2 regions of the Hathewaya histolytica genome follow, and region 2 is predicted to be linked to the other one. Evidence: riboswitches for the same ligand, from Rfam matches in the RefSeq annotation. Region 2 holds a riboswitch; the other holds the start of a gene.
The links. Region 2 has a riboswitch for cobalamin ahead of FGL08_RS08365 (TroA family protein). Riboswitches for the same ligand answer to the same signal wherever they lie in the genome.
Positions count from the first base shown of each region.

Region 1 (3,445 bases), 760 kb from region 2:
TAGCCGCAATATCAATAGGTGCTGTAACCTTTTTATTTAATTTTACTGCTCCATCTTCATCTTCTAGAGCCAAACGGAAATAAGGAACTACACCTAAAGTAGGAACTTTTATAATATCTTCAAGCATAGTTAGTCCTGGTTTTAGAATTTCTACATCTCCTCTAAACTTGTTTATAATAGTTCCCTTAACCCTTTTTTTCTCCTCTTCATTAAATAAAACCATGGTTCCAGCAAGTGATGCAAATACTCCACCCTTATCTATATCACCAATTAAAAGAACTGGTGCGTCTACAAGTTCTGCCATACCCATATTTACAATGTCATTATCTCTTAGATTAATTTCTGCAGGACTACCAGCACCCTCCATTACAACTACGTCATATTCCTTTTCCATTTCCTCGAACTGTTCCTTTAGCATTTTGCTAAATTGAGGTTTCATTTTATGATATTCCATGGCTGTGCAATTACAATGAACTTTACCATTTACAATAACCTGACAATTTTTGTCCCCTGTAGGTTTAAGTAAAATAGGATTCATAAATGCCTCTGGTTCCATACCACAAGCATAAGCTTGAAGTACCTGAGCTCTTCCCATTTCCTTACCGTCTAGTGTTATATAAGAATTAAGGCTCATATTTTGAGATTTAAAAGGAACCACTTTATAACCATCCTGTTTTAATATTCTACAAAGAGCAGTAACTAAAATACTCTTACCAACTGAAGAACCAGTACCTTGAAACATTATTCTTGCCATATGAAATTCATCTCCCGATTTAATTCTATCTCACTTTAATTATTTTCCCTTATTAATTATATTTAACTTTCTATATTAAATACTTTACTTCATTCCCTTTTGGTTTTTTCCAAGTTCTTTATATCTTCCTTCTATAGCATCATCTAAATGTTGAAGGTATAAGTCTTGAATCTTTTTATTCTCACCAAGACCGTGCATATAGATATTAACCTTCATTCCCTCTGCTTCTAAAATTGACTTGTAAGAGTCTTCATCATCACCAGCCATATCATTTTGAGCATGATCTCCTGCAACTAACATAAATGGCATTAAAGTAACTTCCTTTACCCCATCAACCTTCATACGCTCTAAAGCTGTGTTTATATAAGGATAGCCTTCTACGTTTGCAATATAAACATTTCTTATGCCCTCATCATGAAGCACACATTGAAAACAAGAGTATACTGCATTAGAATAATGAGCAGTACCGTGACCCATGAAAAGGATGTTTTTATGATCTTTAATTTGCTCTTTTATGGCATCTACCATAAGAGTGTAATCATCTGGATGGCCTTCTTCCTCACCCTTAAAGTATATTAGAGGTCTTCCAATTTCTATTCTCTTAAAGGCATCTTTATAACCATGAGTTAATATTTTCTTAATATAATCAAATTCTACACCAGGTATTAAATGAAGAGGTTGGACTATAACTTCTTCAAAACCTTCATTGTTAAGCTTTTCTAATGCTTCCTCTGGAGTGTCCACATGCATATCATAAACTCTTTTAAGTTTTCTAATTATAATATGAGAAGTAAAAGCACGTCTCACTTCATAATCACCGTAAGTTTCTTTTACCCTATTTTCAATAGCCTCAATAGTCAACTTTCTTGTGTCCTCATAACTAGTTCCAAAGCTTACAACTAAAATAGCCTTTTTCAAAGAAAAGCCCTCCTTAAATTATATGTTTTATTAAATAAAAAAACTCGGCCCTTTAGAGCCGAGAGTATCTTTCAATATGCTATGCCTTTTATATACAGAATATTTAACATTTCATATCTTAGATTTGCATTTCCCTCCGAATGCTCCTAATCTAAAACTTTTAGGCAGGTCTCCTGACTTATGAATCTTCCTCCCCTTACCCTTCCTCATCTTATGAGTGGCATTGCAAGGTTTGTCCTCATTTACAGTAGCGGGGGCTGCTGTGGACTTTAACCACATTCCCTTTTCACCTATAAAGGCACCTAAAACATGTTATTTAGTTTTAAATTTCTATAAATTTCGTATAAATAAATTTATATAACAAGTTTATACTATTGAAAGGATGGTGTCAATATTTATGAAGGTAAAGAATAATTACTTTCTCTTAATTATGTTTTTATTTTATATTTTTTAAAGTATAGATATTTGATGCATTTAATGGAACTGTATTTAAATAAGTTTCTCCTGTTTTATTAAAGAAAACTGCGTAAGTTATTCCATTATTGCTCCCATCTCTTATTCCTCTTACTTGAATTACTCCTTTATCAGGTACTCCAATCTTTACAGCCTTATGCCTAATTGCAAAAGGTTCAGTATGGGGGGATCCATCTACAAAAACTTGAACATAATCTCCATCTTCTTTAGATGAAAAATTCCATATAGAAAGCTCTATTTTTCCATATCCCGTGGCTGATTCTATTGAAAAGTCTTTTGGTTCTAGCTTAAGTGTTTCTTTGCTTAGCATATCTCCAACCTTAACATTCTCAGTCTTTCCTGATACAAGATTTGTTTTATAATTTGCAGTACCTACTTTATTTGCTAAAGCCCCAAAATAAACCATAAAAAGTAAGAATAGTACACCTATCACCTTTCTAAAATTTTTCATAGAAGGAGTTATAAAAGCATCTTTTTCTTCATTTTCTTCAAATCTTTTGTATGAATTCTCTTCATTAATATTCTTTTCAGCTTCATCTATTATATTAGTTCTTTCATGTTCACTAAAAACTCCAATTTCTTCAGATAATTCTTCTTCTCTAAACTTTTTCATATTATGATCTCCTTTCCAGCTAAACCCCTTCGCTGTAATTTTGCATTTTCTCTTCATCCCTTAGCATAAAGTCTGCAATAGGATTTTTAGAATAATAAACAGATATAAATACTCTCCAAAGTATTAAAGAAATTATAAATATTATTATTCCAAACCTATGTCTACCAGTATTTAAAGTAATATAACTCCAATTTAGCACCTCTACTCCAAGGGCTACAAATAAATTAGTTATTGTTAAAAATTTAATTGTTTCAAATAAAGAAGGAAACATAACATACATCTTTCTTAAATTTCTAAATCTAAGTGAAATATAAGTTAATATTAAAATTGCTATAATTAAAGAAATATAGTCGTTTGTTACTGTATACCCTGTTTGAATTATTTTAACTCCATCTGCTATACCCTTAATTGGTGCAAAAATTAATATCATTAAAATAATAGGTATATAAAGTACCCCGTAAATAATTGCTATTAAATTACTTATAGCTTTTAAAAGTTTATCCATGTTGTCACCCTCCCCTATAAACTAACTTCTAAAACATCTTCTTCTTCGATTGTAACTAGATGTTCCTTAGTTAGGTGTTCTATATTTCCAAGTCTCACAGCTTGATTTCGAACAGTCTTTTCAAATAAGTTTCTTACATATCTTCCATTACCAAAGTCCTGAACTTTTGAAGCTTGCTCAA
Region 1 covers NZ_LR590481.1:940,634-944,078, reverse strand. Annotated here, with positions in the region: gene FGL08_RS04380 (cobyric acid synthase) at 1-754, opposite strand, end outside; gene FGL08_RS04375 (sirohydrochlorin cobaltochelatase) at 839-1,672, opposite strand; cobalamin riboswitch at 1,819-1,993, opposite strand; gene FGL08_RS04370 (hypothetical protein) at 2,109-2,759, opposite strand; gene FGL08_RS04365 (hypothetical protein) at 2,779-3,264, opposite strand; gene FGL08_RS04360 (AAA family ATPase) at 3,279-3,445, opposite strand, start outside.
Region 1: linked by a shared signal. The riboswitch ahead of FGL08_RS04375 (sirohydrochlorin cobaltochelatase) and the one ahead of FGL08_RS08365 (TroA family protein) in region 2 are both predicted to bind cobalamin.

Region 2 (3,445 bases):
TGCATTTGTTAACACTTGGGTTTTTGTAGCCTATATTATTTATGAAATTTCAATATATTTTATGGGTGGAGAATCAGTAGTTCAAGGCTGGCTAACAGCTACTGGATTTATATCAGTTATAGTAGGTGCTTCAATAGGGCTAATTCCTGGATGTGGACCTCAAATAATATTTGTAACCCTATTTACCAAAGGATTTGTTCCATTTGCAGCATTACTATCTAATGCTATATCTCAAGATGGCGATGCACTCTTCCCTCTTATAGCCATGGATAAAAAATCATCCTTTTGGGCTACTGTAGTCACCACTATACCCGCTTTACTATTTGGTGCGATATTCTACTTTATAGAAATTAAATTTTTAAAATAATAATTTGAATTTCTATATTCATGATCATGATAATGATTATAAAAATAGCTATATTCTTATGGAAATTAACTTCAATAGGAATATAGCTATTTTATATATGGGGTTATTAACTGTTTAAACTAAAATCTCACATTTATCTAGATGTATTTTCATGCTATAGCTTTTTTTAAAAAGTTTCTATATTTATCTATTTGAAACGGCATCATTAAATACCTTTTCCGCTACTTCTTCCTTATCATAGAAGGCAGCTATAAACTTTATCCATTCCATTCTTCCTAAAGGATCTTTTTCAATATATGCATTATCCACAGCATAAGGTATTTTAATATCATCTAACCTTTTCATTAAATCTGCTTGCGCTTGTTCTCCATTATAAGTAAATGCTATTTCTGGATTTAGAACTCTAATTTTGTTATAATCATAATCCCCTCCTTGGCATACATTACTTATCCTCTTCTCTTCTATCCCCTTTTTTATATCATCTATATTCCATCTATTTGAATCTAAAATAACAGCAGTTAAAGAAGGTATCTCCTCTAAAGATTTTAAGAAAGAAGCGTGATTTGAAGATGATACAAGTACATCTTTTACTGGTATCTTAACAACATTTTCGTTTTTATAAGCCTGGGATACTTCTTTTTCTCTTGGAATTAAAATTAATATTCTATTATTTCCATCAGTAATTTTCTTCACTCCACCTTTTAAATATTTAACTGAAAATCCTTTGGAATATTCTAATTTCATTTCTGGTTTAATAGTCACTTTTTTAGTATCTTTACTATAGCATACTCTCCCATCTATAATTTCTTTTAAAGACCCTAAACTTGCATAAAGTTCTCCATTTACATTTATAATTTCATCTGGAATAATTATTTTAGAAAATGTAGTTCCTATTTCTTTACTTCTTTCTGTAACTTTTAAAGTTTCCATACCACTTTTTATTTCAGCTTTTGAATCCTTAGTAATGTATTCATTGCCTACAGAATTAAAAGCATCTTTTAAACATACATAAACCTTATTTCCATCTTCTTTTAATCTTATATCTTTAACATTAACTTGCTCCTCAACTTTTTTTGATGAATTATTAATATTTTCTTTTCTTTCTCCATACCCACATGCAGACAATACAACACTTAAAATTACAAAACATACTACTAATGTAAAAAATCTACTCATAAATTTAAAACTTTTGTTCATATCTGTCTCCCCTTTTATCCTCTAAATAAAAAGCTATACCAAGTAATTTAAAAAATTATCTTGATATAGCTCTCAGTGATACTAAAAATTTGGAAATTTTTATTTTAATAAATCTATGTTAATAGATATATTAAACTAGTTTAATATATAAAATAAAAAAACTCCTCTCGGAGTTTTATATGCGCAGATAAGAAAAGTAACACTAAAGTTTACTTTTTATATGAGAGCAAGTTATTTTCCCACCGAAAACTATGCTTAAATATTAGGCAGGTCTCCTGACTTGCACTTCATTCTTATCCATCCTTCCCAAAGTAGAACTTCAGTGGATTTTAGGACTCGTCTGTGCTTACAGTAGCGGGGGCTGTAACGGATTTACACCGTTTTCCCTATTAATTCTTATAAAAGAAACCTAAAACTATAAATATTATATTTTACATAAGTAACATATTACAGTATTAAAAATTTAATGTCAAGAAGAAAATATAAAAAATTTATAATTATCTGATTTTAAATCTATTTATTCCTTCCTGTAACTCCATGGTTAAACTTGCAAATCCATTAGCTGTTTTTGCAACCTCTTGGGAAGATGAGTTCATTTCTTGTGATGATGCAGCTATTTCTTCTGATGATGCTGATATTTCTTCTGCAATAGATGATGCTCCCTCTACCCTTTCAAAAATATTATTTTTTTCTTTTTCTATGTCCTCTGCAGTTTTATTTAAAGCATTTATTTTAGGAACTACATCCTCAATTGATGTAATAATTTCTTTAAACGAAACAAGAGAATCGCTTATAACATCTGATGAATTTTTTAACCTGCCATCTATATCCCCTGTATGTTGTACAATATTTTTAGTTTCTTTTGATATTTCATTTATAAGCACACTTATATTATTTGAAGATTCCTTACTTTGCTCTGCTAATTTTCTTATTTCATCAGCCACTACAGCAAAACCTCTACCAGACTCACCAGCTCGTGCTGCCTCAATTGCAGCATTTAATGCTAATAGATTAGTTTGTTCAGCTATATTATTTATTAAAATAGTTATTTCATCGATTTTATTGATACTGTTACCCAAAACTTCTATTTTTTCTGCAAAATTTTTAAAAGTACTGCCAACAAATTTAAAGGAACTATCTAGTTCCACCATCTTTTCGCTACTAATATTAGCTGTTTTAGATACATCTTTGGCGCTAATATTAAGTTCACTTAAACTACTTACAATTTCATTTACAGAAACACTAAATTCATTTAGTATATTAGTAATATCAACTAAACTCTCTGCTTGATCACCTGTACCTTTGGCTACATCATTTATTGCATTGGATACATTGTCAGATGAAGATGCCATCTCCTCAGAAATTGCACTTAGATTCTCTGAAGAAACATTTATTAATTCTGTTTTTTCCTTTAAAGTCTTGATAATTTGAGAAAAACTTTTTACAGTATTTCCGATATTCATCTTCATATGTTCGAATTCATTTCTGCCCTCATCTTTAATATCTAAATCCAGGTTTCCTGAAGCTAGTTCCTTTAGCATATTATCCACATTATTTAAATAGGTCTTTATGATTCTTATAGTAAGTATAGCTATAAAAGAAAATATTAATGTGCAAGTAATTAAAATTCCTATAAGAAGATTTCTATTTATTTTAAATATTTTGTCACTTTCGAATTTATCACTTTCTGCATATTTAATATCATATTTATTAAGATCATCTAAGCACTTTTCAATCTTATCTCCAATATTGCTTATTTTTTCTGCCTCTTCCTTAGATAACTTTTTTCCACCTTCCATATCCGCAATAGATTTCTTAACCAGCTCTAAATAGATTTTATAATTATCACTAAAACTCTGTAAATACTTTTGTTCTGTTTCA
Region 2 covers NZ_LR590481.1:1,705,037-1,708,481, forward strand. Annotated here, with positions in the region: gene FGL08_RS08360 (putative manganese transporter) at 1-367, shown strand, start outside; gene FGL08_RS08365 (TroA family protein) at 551-1,564, opposite strand; cobalamin riboswitch at 1,813-1,992, opposite strand; gene FGL08_RS08370 (methyl-accepting chemotaxis protein) at 2,062-3,445, opposite strand, start outside.